DNA from 2 places in the Mycobacterium senriense genome. Region 2 is predicted to be linked to the other one. Evidence: predicted binding sites of a transcription regulator. Region 2 holds the regulator's gene; the other holds the start of a gene.
The links. The regulator HspR, encoded in region 2, represses chaperone genes until heat shock. The targets are predictions, from matches to a motif close to ANNTGAGTNNNNNNNACTCANNT.

Region 1: the regulator HspR is predicted to act here: its motif matches at 4,249-4,271, upstream of lon (endopeptidase La).

What each region holds. Positions count from the first base shown of each region.
Region 1 covers NZ_AP024828.1:4,534,975-4,544,692, forward strand. The annotation lists gene MTY59_RS21325 (peroxiredoxin) at 1-547, shown strand, start outside; gene MTY59_RS21330 (alkyl hydroperoxide reductase) at 575-1,111, shown strand; gene MTY59_RS21335 (alpha-amylase family glycosyl hydrolase) at 1,134-2,450, shown strand; gene MTY59_RS21340 (DUF1810 domain-containing protein) at 2,460-2,897, opposite strand; gene MTY59_RS21345 (alpha-hydroxy acid oxidase) at 2,916-4,160, shown strand; gene lon (endopeptidase La) at 4,285-6,606, shown strand; gene MTY59_RS21355 (nitroreductase family deazaflavin-dependent oxidoreductase) at 6,848-7,237, shown strand; partial or broken gene MTY59_RS21360 (TfoX/Sxy family protein) at 7,278-7,610, shown strand; gene MTY59_RS21365 (endonuclease) at 7,653-8,279, shown strand; gene MTY59_RS21370 (DUF72 domain-containing protein) at 8,287-9,012, shown strand; gene MTY59_RS21375 (NAD(P)/FAD-dependent oxidoreductase) at 9,059-9,718, shown strand, end outside.
Region 2 covers NZ_AP024828.1:1,046,112-1,055,829, forward strand. The annotation lists gene MTY59_RS05100 (SDR family NAD(P)-dependent oxidoreductase) at 1-11, opposite strand, end outside; gene ttfA (trehalose monomycolate transport factor TtfA) at 57-938, opposite strand; gene clpB (ATP-dependent chaperone ClpB) at 1,053-3,599, opposite strand; gene MTY59_RS05115 (DUF3060 domain-containing protein) at 3,733-4,176, shown strand; gene MTY59_RS05120 (FAD-binding oxidoreductase) at 4,209-5,390, shown strand; gene MTY59_RS05125 (aldose 1-epimerase) at 5,393-6,295, shown strand; gene MTY59_RS05130 (heat shock protein transcriptional repressor HspR) at 6,444-6,827, opposite strand; gene dnaJ (molecular chaperone DnaJ) at 6,827-8,005, opposite strand; gene grpE (nucleotide exchange factor GrpE) at 8,056-8,709, opposite strand; gene dnaK (molecular chaperone DnaK) at 8,706-9,718, opposite strand, start outside.

The sequences.
Region 1 (9,718 bases), 2.3 Mb from region 2:
GCTCACTGCGTTGATCGCGGGCGATCTGTCCAAGGTCGACGCCAAGCAGCCTGAGGACTACTTCACCACCGTCACCAACGAGGACCACGCCGGCAAGTGGCGCGTGGTGTTCTTCTGGCCGAAGGACTTCACCTTCGTATGCCCCACCGAGATTGCCGCGTTCGGCAAGCTCAACGACGAGTTCGAAGACCGCGACGCGCAGGTGCTGGGTGTCTCGATCGACAGCGAGTTCGTGCACTTCAACTGGCGTGCCCAGCACGAGGACCTGAAGAAGCTGCCCTTCCCGATGCTCTCGGACATCAAGCGGGAGCTCAGCCTGGGCACCGGTGTGCTCAACGCCGACGGCGTGGCCGACCGGGCGACCTTCCTCGTCGACCCGAACAACGAGATCCAGTTCGTTTCGGTCACCGCGGGTTCCGTGGGCCGCAACGTCGAAGAGGTGCTGCGCGTCCTCGACGCCCTGCAGTCCGACGAGCTGTGCGCCTGCAACTGGCGTAAGGGTGACCCGACGCTGGACGCCACCGAGCTGCTCAAGCAGTCGGCCTGATCGCATAAGGTCGGATTGGGAGGCGAGATGAGCGTAGAAAACCTCAAGGAAGCGCTACCGGAGTACGCCAAGGATCTCAAGCTCAACCTGGGCTCGATCACCCGCACCACCGAGCTCAACGAGGAGCAGCTGTGGGGCACGTTGCTGGCCAGCGCCGCAGCGACCCGGAATACGCAGGTGCTCAACGAGATTGGATCCGAGGCGGCCGACATCCTGTCCGCCGAGGCATACAACGCGGCGCTGGGAGCCGCCTCGATCATGGGCATGAACAACGTGTTCTACCGTGGCCGCGGCTTCCTGGACGGCAAGTACGACGACCTGCGCGCGGGGTTGCGGATGAACATCATCGCCAATCCGGGCGTGGACAAGGTGAACTTCGAACTGTGGTCGTTCGCGGTGTCGTCGATCAACGGATGCCCGGACTGCGTGGCCGCCCACGAGCACACGCTGCGCGAAGCCGGGGTCAGCCGGGAAACCATCCAGGAGGCGTTGAAGACCGCGGCGATCGTTTCCGGCGTGGCACAAGCGATCATCGCGTCCCAGACGCTGGCGACCGTCGGCTGATCGCGCCGCCGTGTCCAATGCCGTGAGGGGACCCGCCTGGGTCCAGCACGCCATCTGGTGGCAGGTCTACCCGCTGGGGTTCGTGGGAGCATTCCCCGCACCGCAGTCAAACGAGCCGCCGCAACCGGAGCAACACCGGTTGCGGCGGCTCGTCGACTGGTTGGACCATGCCATCGAACTCGGGGCGTCCGGCATCGCGTTGGGACCCGTCTTCGCCTCGCGCACACACGGTTACGACACAACCGACCATTACCGCATCGATCCGCGGTTGGGTGATGACGCCGACTTCGACCAGCTGGTGGCCGAGGCACATAGCCGCGGACTGCGCGTGCTGCTCGACGGCGTGTTCAATCACGTCGGGGAGGATTTCGCACGCTATCGCGCGGCGGCCGACGACGACGCGGCCGCACGCTGGTTTCGCGGGCGCCCCGGCCGCTTTCACACCTTCGAGGGCCACTCCGGGCTGATCACCCTCAACCACGACAACCCCGAGGTCGCCGACTACACCGTCGACGTGATGGCGCACTGGTTGGGGCGGGGCGCTGACGGCTGGCGACTCGATGCGGCTTACGCCGTGCCGCAACACTTCTGGGCCTCGACGCTGCCGAGGGTGCGCGAACGCTACCCGGACGCCTGGTTCGTCGGCGAACTCATCCACGGCGACTACGCCGCCGTCGTGCAAGCCGCCACCTTCGACTCGGCCACGCAATACGAGCTGTGGAAGGCGATCTGGAGCAGCCTCAACGACGGCAACTTCTTCGAACTCGATTGGGCGCTGCAGCGCCACAACGACTTGCTGACCTGCTTCTCGCCGTTGACGTTCATCGGCAACCACGACGTCACCCGCATCGTCAGCCGGTTGGACTCCGCCGGGCACGTGGCCCACGCGCTGGTGCTGCTGTTGACCATCGGCGGTGTGCCCAGCGTGTACGCCGGCGACGAGCTCGGCTTCCGTGGTGTGAAGGAAGAACGGTACGGCGGTGACGATGCGGTGCGACCCGAGTTCGGCTCTCCCCCACTGCAACTGGATGACTTCGGTGTCGACACCTGGCGGTTGCACCAGTATCTGGTCGGGTTGCGTCGCCTCTACCCCTGGCTGCATGCGGCGTCCACCAGCGCACGGCTGCTGGAAAACCGGCACTACGTGTACGAGACCCGCAACGGCGACGATGCGCTGCTGGTGGTGCTCAACATCGACGACGAACCGCTGCGCGTTTCGCTGCCGAAGCTGGGCACGGCCCGCGCGCAGGTGATCGCCGGATCGGCGGCACCGCCGCCCGAGGTCGTCGACACCGTCATCGTCGAGGCCGGGGGCTGGCGGATCCTGAGCCCGGCCTAAGGCCGGGGTTCAGGCCGTCGGCAGCCGCTCTAGGGTCAGCGGGTCCAGGCGGCCGTCGTAATACTTGTCGAGCACCGCGACGAAGTCCTGGTTGTCGTCGGTGGCGCGGGCGAACAGCGTCATGGACGAGCACAGCTTGAGGTCGTCCGGCGAGCCGAAAATCTGGCCGATCGAGCGCCCCTGCACGGCGGTGACCAGCCGGGAGCACTCACGCAACCGCGGGCCCAGCAGCTCATGGTCCAGGTATGCGCCGGCTTCCTCGAGTGAGGCGATGCCGAACCGGACCGCCATGGCGCTGCCGCCGAGCCCGCGCAGTTGCGGGAAGACGAACCACATCCAGTGACTGCGTTTTCGGCCGGCCCGCAGCTCGGCCACGACGTCGCCGTACACCGGCTCCTGTGCGTCCACAAATCGTTTGAGACCGAACGGGTCGCCTGCCGATTCCATATGACTACGGTTGCACATATGGCAGTCCGACGACGAGTGCCCAAAGTGCGCGACCTCACGCCCCTGCTGCAATTCAAGCGGCCGAGGTTCAACGCGACCAGGCGCCGGCTCGAGGCCGCCTACACCATCGAGGATCTGCGGGCGATCGCCAAACGGCGCACCCCCAGGGCGGCATTCGACTACACCGACGGCGCCGCCGAGGACGAGTTGTCCATCCGACGTGCGCGACAAGCGTTCCGCGACATCGAATTTCATCCGACAATCCTGCGCGACGTCTCCCAAGTCACCGCCGGCTGGAACGTCCTGGGCCAGCCGGTCGCGTTGCCGTTCGCGGTCGCGCCCACCGGTTTCACCCGATTGATGCACACCGAGGGCGAGATCGCCGGCGCGCAAGCGGCGGCCCGGGCGGGCATCCCGTTTTCCCTGTCCACGCTGGGCACCTGCGCGATCGAAGATCTGGTCACCGCCGTCCCGCAGGGCCGAAAGTGGTTCCAGCTCTACATGTGGCGCGATCGCGAGCGCTCGATGACGCTGGTGAAGCGCGCCGCCGCCGCGGGATTCGACACATTGCTGGCCACCGTCGACGTTCCCGTCTCCGGTGCCCGGCTGCGCGATAACCGCAACGGCATGACGATCCCGCCGACGCTGACGCTGCGCACCGTGCTCGACGCGGTGCCACACCCGAAATGGTGGTTCGATCTGCTGACCACCGAGCCGCTGGCATTCGCCTCGCTGGATCGCTGGCCGGGCACGGTCGCCGAATACCTCAGTACCATGTTCGATCCCAGCCTCACCTTCGACGACCTGGAGTGGATCAAGGCGCAGTGGCCCGGCAAGCTCGTGGTGAAAGGGATTCAGACACTCGAGGATGCGCGCGCCGTCGTCGACCGCGGCGTCGACGGCATTGTGTTGTCCAATCATGGCGGGCGCCAATTGGACCGGGCTCCGGTCCCCTTCCACCTGCTGCCCACGGTCGCGCGCGAAGTCGGCAATCACACCGAGATCCTGGTCGACACCGGCATCATGTCCGGCGCCGACATCGTCGCCGCGATCGCGCTGGGCGCCCACTGCACGCTGGTCGGGCGGGCCTACCTGTACGGCCTGATGGCCGGCGGCGAGGCCGGGGTGAGCCGCGCGATCGAGATCCTTCGCAGCGGAATTCTGCGGACCATGGCGTTACTCGGCGTCACCTGTCTCGAAGAGTTGTCGCCCACCCACGTAACGCAGCTGCAGCGGTTGGGGCCGGTCGAGCCGCCAGTGTGAAGCCAACCGCACACTCGCTGCCCGATGTGAGGCTGGCCGCACACTCGTGACGGCCAGGCGTCGCCGGGAACAAACCGTGGCCGGGCTGGGTTAAGCGCATCAGACTCAACTTTTGGAGGATTTGATGGCTGAAGCCAAGTCGGTGCCGGTGCTGTTTGTCACTGACACCATCGTGCTGCCCGGAATGGTGGTGCCGATCGCCCTGGACGACGCCGCCCGCGCGGCGATCGACGCCGCTCAGGCGAGCGAATCGGGACAGCTGCTGATCGCCCCCCGGCTCGAGGACCGCTACCCCTCACACGGCGTGATCGCCAAGATCCTGCAGGTCGGACGCATCGCCGGCGGCGGCACCGCCGCGGTGGTGCGCGGCGAGCGCAGGGCCCAGATCGGGGCGGGCGCGTCCGGACCCGGCGCGGCGCTGTGGGTCGAGGTGACCGAGGTCCCCGAGGCCGAGACGACCGACGAGATCAAGGCCATGACGGCGGAGTACAAGAAGCTGCTGCTGGCCATGCTGCAACGGCGCGAGGCCTGGGAGATCATCGACTACGTCAATCGGCTGACCGACCCGTCGGCGTTGGCCGACACCTCCGGTTACGCGTCCTACCTGACCAACGCGCAGAAGCGGCAGCTGCTGGAGACCGTCGATGTCGCCGAGCGGTTGCGCGTGCTGATCGATTGGACCAGCGACCATCTCGCCGAAGTGGAGGTCAGCGACAAGATCGCCGAGGACGTGCGCGAGGGCATGGAGAAGACGCAGAAGGAGTTCCTGCTGCGCCAACAGCTCGCCGCCATCCGCAAGGAACTGGGCGAGGGCGAACCCGACGGTTCGGACGACTACCGCGCCCGCGTGGAGGCGGCAGAGCTGCCCGAAAAGGTGCGCGAAGCCGCCATGCGTGAGGTCGGCAAGCTGGAACGCTCCAGCGACCAGAGCCCGGAAAGCGGCTGGATCCGCACCTGGCTGGACACCGTGCTCGACCTGCCCTGGAACGTCAAGAGCGAGGACTCGACGGATCTGCAGGCCGCGCGCGAGATCCTGGACGCCGACCACCACGGGCTGGACGACGTCAAGGACCGCATCGTCGAATACCTGGCCGTGCGCGCGCGCCGCGCGCAGCGCGGGCTGCAGGTGGTCGGCGGCCGCGGCTCCGGTGCGGTGATGGTGCTGGCCGGCCCTCCCGGCGTCGGTAAGACATCGCTGGGCGAGAGCGTGGCCCGGGCGTTGGGCCGCAAGTTCGTTCGCGTCGCCCTGGGCGGTGTGCGCGACGAGGCCGAGATCCGCGGGCACCGGCGCACCTACGTCGGCGCGCTGCCGGGCCGCATCGTGCGTGCGATCGGCGAGGCCGGGTCGATGAATCCCGTTGTGCTGCTAGACGAAATCGACAAGGTCGGTTCCGACTACCGCGGCGACCCGAGCGCGGCGCTGCTCGAGGTGCTGGACCCCGCGCAGAACCACACATTCCGGGATCACTACCTGGATTTGGACCTGGATCTGTCCGACGTGGTGTTCCTGGCCACCGCCAACGTGATCGAGAACATCCCGTCGGCGTTGCTGGACCGCATGGAGCTGGTGCAGATCGACGGCTACACCGAGGACGACAAGGTCGCCATCGCGCGTGACTACCTGCTGCCCCGGCAGCGGGAGCGCGCGGCGCTGACCGAGGACGAGGTCGCGGTGACAGACGCCGCGTTGCGCAAGATCGCCGCCGACTACACCCGCGAGCCGGGAGTGCGGCAGTTCGAACGACTGCTGGCCAAGGCGCTGCGCAAGGCGACCACCAAGCTGGCCGCCGACCCGGCGCCGCTGTCCATCGACGAGCCGGATCTCGTTGACTACCTGGGTCGTCCGCGGTTCATGCCGGAATCGGCCGAACGCACGGCGGTGCCGGGCGTAGCCACCGGCCTGGCCGTGACGGGCCTTGGCGGCGACGTGCTCTACATCGAGGCCGGCGCAACCGACGGTGAGCCGGGTCTGCAACTGACCGGTCAGCTGGGTGACGTGATGAAGGAGTCGGCGCAGATTGCGCTGTCCTACGTGCGTTCCCACGCTGCCGAGCTGGGTGTCGACCCCGAGGCGCTGGACCGGCGCATCCACGTGCACGTGCCCGCGGGTGCGGTGCCCAAGGACGGCCCGTCGGCCGGTGTCACCATGGTCACCGCGCTGGTGTCGATGGCGACCGGACGCCAGGTTCGCTCCGACGTCGGGATGACCGGCGAGGTCACGCTGAACGGCCGCGTGCTGCCCATCGGTGGCGTCAAGCAGAAGTTGCTCGCGGCCCAACGTGCCGGTCTGTCAACGGTTTTCATCCCGGCGCGCAACGAGCCCGACCTGGATGACGTGCCGGCCGAGGTGCTCGACACGCTGGACGTGCGGCCCATGACCGATGTCGCCGAGATCGTGGCGCAGGCGCTGGAACCGGCGGCCAACGCCGCCACGGCGGCGGCCTGACGCCGATTGAACCCAGGTTCAGCCGTTGCTGACGCCGCGCCCCGGCGGATGCCGAGAGGGTTTCGGTCTCCCCGGGGCGGGGCCAACCGGGCGACTACCCGGGCGTATTTGACCCGGACGTAAACCAGTGGGCGTTTTCCCTGCCCGGTGGTCAATTCGTCGCCTACGTGACGTAGTACCGCACAACGAGACGGCCGCCGCGCATGCGGCGGCCGTTCCCGTTGCGGCAGAATCGCGGGGTATGAGTGACTTCGCGAAACTGAAACGGCAAGTCGTCCATCGCGTTCAACGGCTGGTGGTCAACCCGGTGGGTCGTCAGTTGCCCATGACCATGTTGGAAACCACCGGCCGCAAGAGCGGACAACCCCGGCGCACCGCGGTGGGCGGGCGCGTGGTGGGCAACCAGTTCTGGATGGTCTCCGAGCACGGCGAGCACTCGGACTATGTCCGCAACATCAAAGCCGATCCCGCCGTCCGCGTGCGGGTCGGCGGCCGGTGGCGCAACGGCACCGCGCACCTGCTGCCCGACGACGACGCCGTGCAGCGGCTGGGCAACCTGCCGCGACTGAACAGTGCGGTGGTGCGCCTGATGGGCAGCGACCTGCTGACAATCCGCGTCGATCTGGACTGACGCGGCCACACATGTCGGGCCGCGGGATTAGGGTCGCAACATGGCCTACGACGAAGACCTGGCCAACCGGATCCGCGAACTCGTGGGCACCGAATCGGGCGTCGAGGAAAAGCGCATGTTCGGCGGCCTGGCATTTCTGATCAACGGCAACATGTCGGTGGCCGTCAGCGGGCAGGGCGGGCTGCTGGTGCGGGTGCCGCCGCAGGACACCGACAAGCTCGTCGAGCGTGCGCACGTCAGCCCGATGGTGATGGCCGGGCGGGAAGCCCGCGGCTGACTGCGCGTTGCAGCCGGCGGCGTGCAAACCAAACGCCAGCTTGACAGTTGGGTCGCCCGCGGAGTCGGTTACGCGCGCAGCCTGCCGCCCAAATAGCGGGTCCGTTTGTTCGCGCAGGGCGCGGGTACGCGGGTGCGTATGGACAAGCGGGTGCGACGACTGCTCGACGTTGCCGGCACGACGTACGCCGCGCAGGCGCGTATCACGATGAGCGACAAGCCGATGCCGCTGTTCCAGCTTTTGGTGCTGTGCATGCTGGCCAGCAAGCCGATCGATGCGGGCATCGCCATGGCCGCCGCGCGTGAACTGTTCAAAGCCGGCCTACGGACACCCAAGGCCGTGCAGCAGGCGGACCGGCAGACCATGATCGACGCGTTCGGACGCGCGCACTATGTGCGTTACGACGAGAGCTCGGCGACCCGGCTGGCCGATATGGCCGGGCGGGTTCGCGACGACTACGCCGGTGATCTGCGCCGGCTGGCCGAGCGCAGCCAGCACGACCCGGCCGCGGCCAAACGAATGCTCAAGCAATTCAAGGGGATCGGCGACACCGGTGCCGACATCTACCTTCGTGAAGTTCAGGACGTGTGGACGTGGGTGCGGCCGCACTTCGACGACCGCGCCACCGGCACCGCCAAGCAGCTGGGCTTGCCCGCCGAGCCGAAGGAACTGGGATCGCTTGCGCCGCGGGACAATGCACGGCTAGCCGCCGCTTTGGTCAGGGTGTCGCTGGACGACGATGTGCGTCAGCGGGTGACCGGCTGAGCGGCCCGTGACCATACACATCGGTACCTCGGGGTGGTCGTACAACCACTGGGTGAACGTGCTGTACCCGACCGGAACGCCGTCGGGACGCCGGCTCGCCCGCTACATCGAGGTGTTCGACACCGTCGAGCTCAACGCGAGTTTCTACCGGTGGCCCCAGGATTCGACGTTCACCGGCTGGCGCCAGCAGTTGCCGGAGGGCTTCACCATGTCGGTCAAGGCGCACCGCGGCTTGACGCACTACCGCCGGTTGGCCTCACCCGAGCCGTGGATCGAGCGGTTCGAGCGTTGTTGGAATCTGCTTGGTGATCGGCACGGGGTGTTGCTCGTGCAGTTGCACCCCGAGCAGCAGCGCGACGACGCGCGCCTGGATTCGTTCCTGGCCCTTGTGCCCGAATCGATCCGCGTCGCGGTCGAATTGCGTCACCCGTCGTGGAACGATCCCGCCGTGTTCGAGTTGCTGGAACGCCGACGCGCCGCCTATGTGGTGATGAGCGGCCTCGGGCTGGAGTGCATCCCCCGGGCGACGACCGACCTGGTGTACATCCGGATGCATGGCCCGGATCCGGACGCCAACTATGCCGGTTCCTATTCCGACGACGACCTACGGCGCTGGGCCGATCGCATCGCCGGGTGGGACGGCGACGGGAGAGACGTGTGGATGTATTTCAACAACGACCTGGGCGGGCATGCGGTCCGCAACGCGCTGGCCTTGCGCGATCTTTTGGGTTGAGCGCTCGCGCGTAGGCTGGAATTCTTCGAAAGAAGGGAGCGCCATCATGGTCAGCTCGACCAGCTTCGTGATCGTCGGCGGTGGACTCGCGGCAGCCAAAGCCGTAGAAGCATTGCGCGACAACAACTTCGACGGTCGCATCACGGTGTTCGCCGAAGAGGAGCATCTGCCCTACGAGCGGCCCCCGCTGTCGAAGGAGTATCTGGCCGGCAAGAAGTCATTGACCGATTTCACCGTGCAGAACTCCGACTGGTATCGGGACAACAACGTCGACTTGCGGCTGAGCACCCGCGCATCGGAGCTGGACGCCGCCGGCCACACCGTGAGTCTTGCCGACGGCACCACCGTGGGTTACGACAAGCTGCTGCTGGCGACCGGCTCGGCGTCGCGGCGTCCGCCGATACCGGGCTCGGACGCCGGCGGCGTCCATTACCTGCGCACCTATGAAGACGCGGTGGCATTGAATTCCGTTCTGGCCGAAGGCGCTTCGCTGGCCGTCGTGGGCGCCGGATGGATCGGCCTGGAAGTGGCCGCGGGCGCGCGCCAGCGCGGCGTCGACGTCACCGTGGTCGAGGCGGCCAGCCAACCTCTGCTGGCCGCGCTGGGCGAAACCGTCGGCGACGTGTTCGCCACCCTGCATCGCGAGCACGGTGTGGATCTGCGGCTCGAGACCCAGGTCGAGGAGATCACCAGGGCAGACGGAGCC
Region 2 (9,718 bases):
GGGCGGGGCATGAGCGACATCCTAATGACGGCCGCACCACCGGCCGCCGCCCGCCGTCAGCGCTGATAGTTGCTGGCCTGCTGGCCGTTGCGTCCGGAGGGGGGTGGGCGGCGGACGGTTTCCGAGCGCTCATCGGGTCGAGGCTGGTCGTGGCGCACCGGCTCGGCGGCGCGACGACCGGGCTGAAGGTCGGGGCCGAGCAGCCCCGCGACGTCCTGCTGCGCGCGCCGGGGCGGCAGCTCGGCCCGGCCCGCCGGGGCCAGCGGACGGCTCGGTGAGGCGTTGCGCAGACCCGACGGCGCCCCCCCGGTCTCCTGCGGGGTCTCTTCGGGCAGCGGCGGCAGCACCCGCAAAAGGTCGTTGAACTGCCGCACGGTGCGCAGACCCTCGTCCCACTCGGTGCGGGTGCTGGTGATCGGCAGGGCGACCAGCGTCCAGTTCTGCTCGTTCCACATGATCTCGGCGCTGTCCGGTGCGGTGTGCGCGAAGGTGACCATCCGGCGGTCGCAGGCCCGGCGGGCGGCGTCCAGATTGGTGGAGTAGACCATCCGCGGCCCGATGGCACCCAACAGCCAAATGTCGCTCTCCCGTGGCTCTTTGAGTCCCTTGAGCCGCAGGTCGACGACGACGTTGGTGCCCACCTTGCGGTGCAGCGCGATGACGGTGGCGACCTCTTCCAGGTCGAAGATGTAGACGGCCTCGCCGCGGATCTGACCCAGCACCACGTTCTGGGCGGCGACGTCGCCCACGGTCGACATCACCCCGCGCTTCCAGCGCTTGAGGATGTCGGCTGATTCACGCTCGTAGTCGAACCCGTGCGACCGCGCCCACGACTTGCGGCGCCTGCTGCGCCCGCGTCGCCGATCGATGTCGACGTACAGCAACACCCCCGCGCCGACAAAGCACAGCGCGGAGAGCGTGAACCAGAGGGGGACCATCCAAAACAGGGTATCTGCTATTGGCCCGGAACACAGAAGGCGACCAGGTCACAACCCAATCACAGCTGGCAATAGCTGCGTGTCGCCGGACCGCCGATGGTCCCCCTCCAGCGGTCAGCCCAGGATCAGCGAGTCGCCGTCCGGGCTGACGTTGACCGGAACGGTGTCGCCGTCGTGCACGTCACCGGCCAACAACTGCTTGGCCAGCTGGTCGCCGATGGCCTGCTGCACCAGCCGGCGCAGCGGCCGCGCGCCGTAGACCGGGTCGAATCCGCGATGCGCCAGCCACTGCTTGGCCGGCAGCGACACCTCCAAGGTGAGGCGGCGCTGGGCCAGCCGCTTCTGCAGCTGAGCCAACTGGATGTCGACGATCTGTACCAGCTCACCGGGCTCCAGCCCGTGGAAGATGATCACGTCGTCGAGCCGGTTGATGAACTCCGGCTTGAACGCCGAGCGCACCGCGGCCATCACCTGCTCCTCGCTGCCACCCGATCCCAGGTTGGACGTCAGGATCAGGATGGTGTTGCGGAAGTCGACCGTGCGGCCCTGCCCATCGGTCAGCCGGCCCTCGTCGAGCACCTGCAGCAGCACGTCGAACACGTCCGGGTGCGCCTTTTCGATCTCGTCGAACAGGATCACCGTGTACGGACGCCGCCGCACCGCCTCGGTCAGCTGACCACCCTGGTCGTAGCCGATGTATCCGGGCGGCGCGCCGACCAGCCGGGCCACCGAGTGCTTCTCGCCGTATTCGCTCATGTCGATGCGGACCATCGCGCGTTCGTCGTCGAACAGGAATTCCGCCAGCGCCTTGGCCAGCTCGGTCTTCCCGACGCCGGTCGGCCCGAGGAACATGAACGATCCGGTGGGCCGGTTGGGGTCGGCGACGCCGGCGCGGGAACGCCGCACCGCGTCCGAGACCGCCGTCACCGCCTTCTTCTGGCCAATGACGCGCCGGCCCAGCTCGTCTTCCATGCGCAGCAGCTTGGCCGTCTCGCCCTCGAGCATCCGCCCGGCCGGGATTCCGGTCCACGCCGAGACCACCTCGGCGATGTCGTCGGGACCGACCTCCTCCTTGAGCATCACGTTCTCGCGGGCCTCGGCCTGCGGCAGCGCGGCGTCGAGCTTTTTCTCCACCTCGGGGATGCGCCCGTAGCGCAGCTCGGCGGCCTTGGCCAGGTCGCCGTCACGCTCGGCGCGCTCGGACTCCCCGCGCAGCGTGTCCAGCTGTTCCTTGAGCTCACGCACGACGTCGATAGCGTTCTTCTCGTTCTGCCAGCGGGTGGTGAGCTCGGACAGCTTCTCCTTCTGGTCGGCCAGCTCCGAGCGCAGCTTCTCCAGCCGCTCCTTGGACGCCTCGTCCTCTTCCTTGGCCAGCGCCATCTCTTCGATCTCGAGGCGGCGCACCAGCCGCTCGACCTCGTCGATCTCGACGGGCCGCGAGTCGATCTCCATCTTCAGCCGGCTGGCGGCCTCGTCGACCAGGTCGATGGCCTTGTCCGGCAGGAAGCGCGCGGTGATGTAGCGATCGGACAGCGTCGCCGCGGCCACCAGGGCCGAGTCGGTGATGCGCACCCCGTGGTGCACCTCGTAGCGGTCCTTCAGCCCGCGCAGGATGCCGACGGTGTCCTCCACCGACGGCTCGCCGACCAGCACCTGCTGGAAGCGGCGCTCCAGCGCGGCGTCCTTCTCGATGTACTTGCGGTACTCGTCGAGCGTGGTGGCGCCGACCAGCCGCAGCTCGCCGCGGGCCAGCATCGGCTTGATCATGTTGCCGGCGTCCATCGCGCCCTCGCCGGTCGCGCCGGCCCCGACGATGGTGTGCAGCTCGTCGATGAAGGTGATGATCTGCCCGGCGGAGTTCTTGATGTCGTCGAGGACGGCCTTGAGGCGCTCCTCGAACTCACCGCGGTACTTCGCACCGGCCACCATCGAGCCCAGGTCCAGGCTGATGACGGTCTTGTCGCGCAGGCTCTCGGGCACGTCGCCGGCCACGATGCGCTGGGCCAGGCCCTCCACGATCGCGGTCTTGCCGACGCCGGGCTCACCGATCAGCACCGGGTTGTTCTTGGTGCGCCGCGACAGCACCTGCACGACGCGGCGAATCTCGTTGTCCCGCCCGATGACCGGGTCGAGTTTGCCTTCGCGGGCCCGCTCGGTCAGGTCGGTCGAGTACTTCTCCAGCGCCTGATAGGTCGCCTCCGGTTCGGGGCTGGTGACCCGGCCGCTGCCGCGCACCTTGACGAACCCGTCGCGCAGCGCCTGGGGCGAGGCGCCGTGGCCGGTCAACAGCTTGGCGACGTCGGAGTCGCCGGTGGCCAGGCCGACCAGCAGGTGCTCGGTCGAGACGTACTCGTCGTTCATCTCGGTGGCCAGGTGCTGGGCGGTGGTGACGGCGGCCAGCGACTCGCGCGACAGCTGCGGTTGCGAGCTGGCGCCGCTGATCTGCGGCAGCCGCTCCAGCACCCGCTCGGTTTCGGCGCGAATGGCGGCCGGGTCGACGCCGACGGCCTCGAGCAGCGGCGCGGCGATGCCGTCCGCCTGGGTCAGCAGGGCCATCAGCAGGTGCGCGGGCCGGATCTCGGGGTTACCGGCGGCCGAGGCCGCCTGCAGCGCCGAAGTCAGCGCCGCTTGGGTCTTGGTGGTCGGGTTGAAAGAGTCCACGACGAGCTCCGTTCAGGTACAAAAGGGTTTGCAAAAATGCTTGTCTGGTTGTTCAACGCCGTCAAGGTTGAGTCTGTTCCGCTCAACTCTATCGAGTTTTGAGCGATACGGCGTACGGGGTACCCCCGTTCCGATGACACAGACGACGCAGCACCCCGACCAGGCCGGCGCCGGGCTCGTCACGACCCCGCGCCGCGCTTCCCCGAGCTTTTGGCTCGCCGCCGTGGCCGCCGGACTGGCGCTCGCGGGGCTGATCGCGGTCGGATTCCACACCGATCTCGCTGGCGGCACCCCCTCGACGACGGTGCCGGAGTCCGGCACGCTGCAGGTCAGCGGGTCCGGCATGACGAAGACGATCCCCTGTCACGCCGGCTACCTGTCGGTAAGCGGACAGAAGAACACCATCACCCTCACCGGGCACTGCACCAGTGTCAGCGTGTCCGGCAGCGGCAACCACATCGCGGTCGACAGCACCGATGCGGTGAGCGCGTCGGGGACAGGCAACATCGTTCTCTATCACTGGGGTTCGCCCAAGGTCGACAACGTCGGGACCACCAACATCGTCCGACAGGGCTGAGTCACCGGCGCCCGAGCCTAGAATCGGGGCCCGTGAGCCTGGAGGACGTCGACGCACTGCGGGTGCTGCGCGACGCCTTCGCACCGGGCGAGTCGGCCTCGATCGGCGATCCCGGTGCGCTCGTCCACCGCGTCTACGACCATTGGTTCGCCCTCGACGGCTCGGTGCGCGATCTGTTCCCGCCCGAAATGGCCGCCCAGCGGCTCGCTTTCGGCCACGCGCTGCACTGGGTGTACGGCGAGCTGGTCGCGCGCCGCGCCCAGGAGCCGGTGGCGTTCCTGGCCCAGCTCGGCCGCGATCACCGCAAATACGGTGTGCTGGCGCCGCATTACGACACCCTGCGGCGTGCGTTGCTGGCGACGCTGCGTACCCAGGTGGGTGCGGCCTGGACCGACGCCGTCGACGCGACGGCCAGGCAGTCGCTGAACCTGATCACCGGGGTGATGAGCGGCGCCGCGGACGCCGAGGAGGGGCCCGCCTGGTGGGACGGCACCGTCGTCGAGCACCTGCGGGTGTCGCGGGATCTGGCCGTGGTCCGGCTGCAGCTCGATCAGCCGATGGACTACCACCCCGGCCAGTACGTCAACGTCCACGTGCCCCAATGCCCGCACCGCTGGCGGTATCTGAGTCCCGCGATTCCGCCCGACCCCGGCGGCGGGATCGAGTTTCACGTCCGCCTGGTTCCCGGCGGCCTGGTCAGCCCCGCGATCGTCAATGAAACCCGCACCGGCGACCGGTGGCGGATGTCGAGCCCCCACGGCGGCCTGCGGGTCGACCGCGAGGGCGGCGACGTGCTGATGGTCGCCGGCAGCACCGGCCTCGCGCCGCTGCGGGCGCTGATCATGGACCTGGCCCGGTTCGCGGTGAACCCGCGGATACATCTGTTCTTCGGCGCCCGCTACCGCTGCGAACTCTACGACCTGCCGACCCTGTGGCAGGTCGCCTCGCACAATCCGTGGCTGTCGGTCTCGCCCGTCTCGGAATACAACAGCGACCCCTCTTGGGCCGCAGACTATCCCGACGTCACACCGCCGCGCGGCCTGCACGTCCATCAGCTCGGGCGGCTGCCCGACGTGGTGACCAAGTACGGCGGCTGGGGCGATCGGCAGATCCTGGTCTGCGGCGGCCCGGCGATGGTCAGCGCCACCAAGGCCGCCCTGATCGCCAAAGGCGCTCCGCCCGAACACATTACACATGACCCGCTATGGAGGTAGCCATGCACGTCGTCACCCTGCACGATCCCTCGTCGCCGGTGGTCGCGCAGTTCATCCCCGAGGCGGGGATGATCGGCACGTCGCTGCGCGACGCCGGTGTCGAGCTGCTGGGCCAGCGCCGCGGCCTGGACGCCTACATCTCGGACGGCAAGACGATGGGCATCCCGATTCTGTATCCGTGGGCAAATCGATTGAGCGAGAACAGCTATACCGCGCAGGACGTCACCGTGACCCTGACGCCGGGAGAAAACGGTGTGCGCGCCGACCCCAACGGGCTACCGATCCACGGCGTCCTGGCCGCCTACCCCGGGTGGCAAGTGACGGCCGAGACGGCCAACGAGCTGACCGCCGAACTGGATTTCGGCGCCGATCCCCGACTGCTGGCCAGCTTCCCGTATCCGCATGTGCTGACGGTGACGGCCGAGCTGGCCGACCGGACGCTGAGGGTCCGGACCACGGTCACCGCGACCGGCGACCGGGCGGTGCCGCTGTGCTTCGGGTTCCACCCCTATCTGCAGCTGCCCGATGCGCCGCGGGCCGACTGGGTCATCGAGACACCGCCGTTGCGGCATCTTGGCCTCGACGAGAAAGGCCTGCCGACGGGCGATTCCGAGCCGGCGCCGGCGCGCGAAGAGGCGTTGGGCGACAAGGCTTTCGACGACGCCTACGACCAGGTGGCCGAGGGGTCGGTGTTCGCGGTATCCGGCGGCGGGCGCCGCATCGAGGTGCACTTCGAACACGGCTACCCGGCGACGCAGATTTTCGCGCCGCCGGTCGACGACCCCGCGAAGGCCATCGTGTGCTTCGAACCCATGACCGCACCGACCGACGCGCTGCGCCGGGGCGGTTACCGCTGCGCGCGGCCGGGCGAGCCGGCGGTCACGCAGTTTTCGATCCGGGTGTGATCCCAGTGACCACTTGTGTCACTGGAGTCGCTGTCTGGTGGTCACTAGGTGCATGCGAAAAGCGCTAGCAGATGCGCTAGCGCTTTCGCGAACTTCGTATGCCTCCGGAGACAGGAACCCCTGGGGCGAAAGTGAAACCGAGCGGGAATTAGCGTCCCCGGCGCGGCTGCCACACCACCAGCGCGGTGCTCTTGGGCACCACGGCCACATCGCGGCGCTGGCTGCCCCGGGTCTGCGCCAGCTCCTCGGTCAACTCCTTGACCCGGGCCTGCAGCGCCTCGACCTGATTGGTCAGCTCGATGATGCGCTTGATGCCGGCGAGGTTGACCCCCTCGTCCTGCGAGAGCCGTTGCACCTCACGCAGCAGGTCGACGTCGTGCTCCGAATACCGCCGTCCCCCACCGGAAGTCCGGCGGGGACTGACCAGGCCGAGGCGGTCATAGGTACGCAGCGTCTGGGCGTGCATGCCGGCCAGCTCGGCGGCCACCGAGATCAAGAAGGTCCGGGCATCCTCTTTGCGGTTCTTGGCCATCAGCGGTTACCCGCCCATCCCGCCCGGGGGTCGAAGCCGCTGGCGCGCTCGGCAGCGGCGTACGCCTCCAGCGCCTCCTGGGCCGCGCCCTCCAAATTGGGTGGCACGGCGACCTTTACGGTCACCAGCAGGTCCCCGTTGCCGCCGCTGCGCTTGGGCACGCCACGTCCACGCACCCGCAGGATGCGGCCGTCGGCGGTGCCCTTGGGCACCCGGACGCCGACCTTGCCGTCCAGCGTGGGTACCGAAATGGTTGAGCCCAAGGCCAACTCGGTGAAGCTGACGGGAACGGTCACCGTGAGGTCGTCGCCGTCGCGTCCGAACACCTTGTCCGGGCGCACGTGCACCGTCACGTACAGGTCACCCGACGGCGCACCGCGCAACCCCGCCTCGCCCTGGCCGGGCAGCCGGATGCGCTGTCCGTCCTCGACGCCCGGCGGGATCCGCACGTTGATGGTGCGGGTGCGGGTGGTGACGCCGGTGCCCTTGCACTCGTCGCAGGGGTGCTCGATGATCGAGCCGCTGCCCCGGCAGTCGGTGCACGGCTCGGAGAAGCCGAACGCGCCCTGGTTGCGGTTGATCACGCCGGAGCCGTTACAGGTGGGACACACCTTCGGGCTGGTGCCCGGCCGCGCCCCACTGCCATGGCAGTTGGTGCACGGAGCCGGGCTGGTCAGCCGCAGCGGCATCGCCACGCCCTTGGCGGCCTCGACGAAATCCAGCTGGGTTTCGGTCTCGAGGTCATTGCCGCGGCGCGGCCGGCTGGGCCGGGCGCCCGCCCCGCGCCCGAACAAGCCGCCGAACAGGTCACCGATGTTGGTGCCGCCGCTTCGGCCGGCGGCATCGAACAAATCGTTGAGGTTGAACTCAGCGCCGTCACCGCCGACGTTGAAGCCGCCGAACCCGCCGCTGTCGAACCGGCGCCCGCCGAAACCACCGCCGGCGAACAGCCTTCGGGTTTCGTCGTATTCCTTGCGCTTGGCCGGATCCGACAAGACGTTGTGCGCCTCGGAGACCGCTTTGAAGCGTTCGCCGGCGGCGGGGTTGTCGGGGTTGGCGTCCGGGTGCAGATCGCGCGCCAACTTGCGGTAGGCGCGTTTGATCTCTTCGGGACTGGCGTCAGAGGAGACGCCCAGCTCCTTATAGAAGTCCTTTTCGACCCATTCACGCTGGGCCATGTCGCGTCACCTCCTCACCTTTCTCTCTTCTGTTGTGCTGATTGTGTGGTCTAGTCACCGGATGTGCCGGGGTTATCGCCCGATTCGGCCGGCTCGGTTGCCCCAGCCGCCGCGGCGGACTCACCGGTAGCGCCCGCCGTATCGCCGTCCTCGTCAACCGTGTCGACGACGCCGACCAGAGCGTGGCGCAGCACCTGCTCACCCAGTTTGTAGCCCTGTCGCATGACGGTGCCGATCACCGGTCGGGAGCCATCGCCTTCGTGCTGAACGGCTTCGTGCAGCACCGGGTCGAAGTCCTCGCCCTCCTCGCCGAACGCCGTCAAGCCAAGGCCGGTCAGCGCGGTCTCCAGCTTGTCGGCCACCGATTTCAGCGGTCCGGATTCCAGATCACCGTGCTTGCGTGCCCGGTCGAGATCGTCGAGCACGCCCAGCAATTGATTGACGACGGCCGCCTTGGCCCGGTCCGCCGCGGCCTGTTGGTCGCGCAGCGCCCGCTTGCGGTAGTTGGCGAAGTCGGCCTGCACCCGTTGCAGATCGGCGGTGAGCTCGGCGACTTTGCCGTCGGGTTGGGTCGCCGTCTCGCCGGCCGGCGCCCCTCCCGGCGTATCGCCGGGAGGGGGGACCTGCCGTACTTCACCGGTCTCAGGATCGATTCGCCGCTTGTCGGTGACCGTCACCTGTTCCTGTGGGTTGCTTTCCGTCACTTGGACTCCCGGTCATCGTCGACCACCTCCGCGTCCACGACGTCGTCAGCGGACCCCGCCGGGCCGCCGGCCGCGCCGCCACCGGGCTGCTCACCGGAGGCCTGGGTGGCCTCGTAGATCGCCTGACCGAGCGCCTGGGACTCCTGGCCCAGTTTCTCCATCGCCGCCTTGATCGCGGCGATGTCGGTGCCGCCCAGGGCCGCCTTGGCCTCGGCGATCGCGGCGTCGACCTTGGACAGGGTGTCCTCGGGGACCTTCGAGCCGCCCTCGGCCTCGCGCTGATCCTTGACGAACTTCTCCGTCTGGTAGACCAGCGATTCGGCCTGGTTGCGGACGTCGGCCTCTTCGCGACGCTGACGATCCTCCTCGGCGTGCGCCTCGGCGTCCTTGATCATCCGATCGATCTCCTCCTTGGACAGGCCGGAGCCCTCCTGGATTTTGATCGTGTTCTCCTTGCCGGTGCCCTTGTCCTTGGCCGTGACGTGCACGATGCCGTTGGCGTCGATGTCGAAGGTGACCTCGATCTGCGGGACGCCGCGCGGAGCCGGCGGGATGCCGGTCAACTCGAAGGAGCCGAGCAGCTTGTTGTGCGAAGCGATTTCGCGCTCACCCTGGAACACCTGGATCTGCACCGACGGCTGGTTGTCGTCGGCCGTGGTGAAGGTCTCCGACCGCTTGGTGGGGATGGTGGTGTTGCGCTCGATGAGCTTGGTCATCACGCCGCCCTTGGTCTCGATACCCAGGCTCAGCGGCGTAACATCAAGCAGCAGAACGTCTTTCACCTCACCCTTGAGGACACCCGCCTGCAGTGCGGCACCTACGGCCACGACCTCGTCGGGGTTGACGCCCTTGTTGGGCTCCTTGCCTCCGGTGAGCTCCTTGACCAGTTCGGTCACCGCGGGCATGCGGGTGGAACCACCCACCAGAACGACGTGGTCGATTTCGGAGACCGAGATACCGGCGTCCTTGATCACGGACTGGAAGGGCTTGCGGGTGCGGTCCAGCAGAT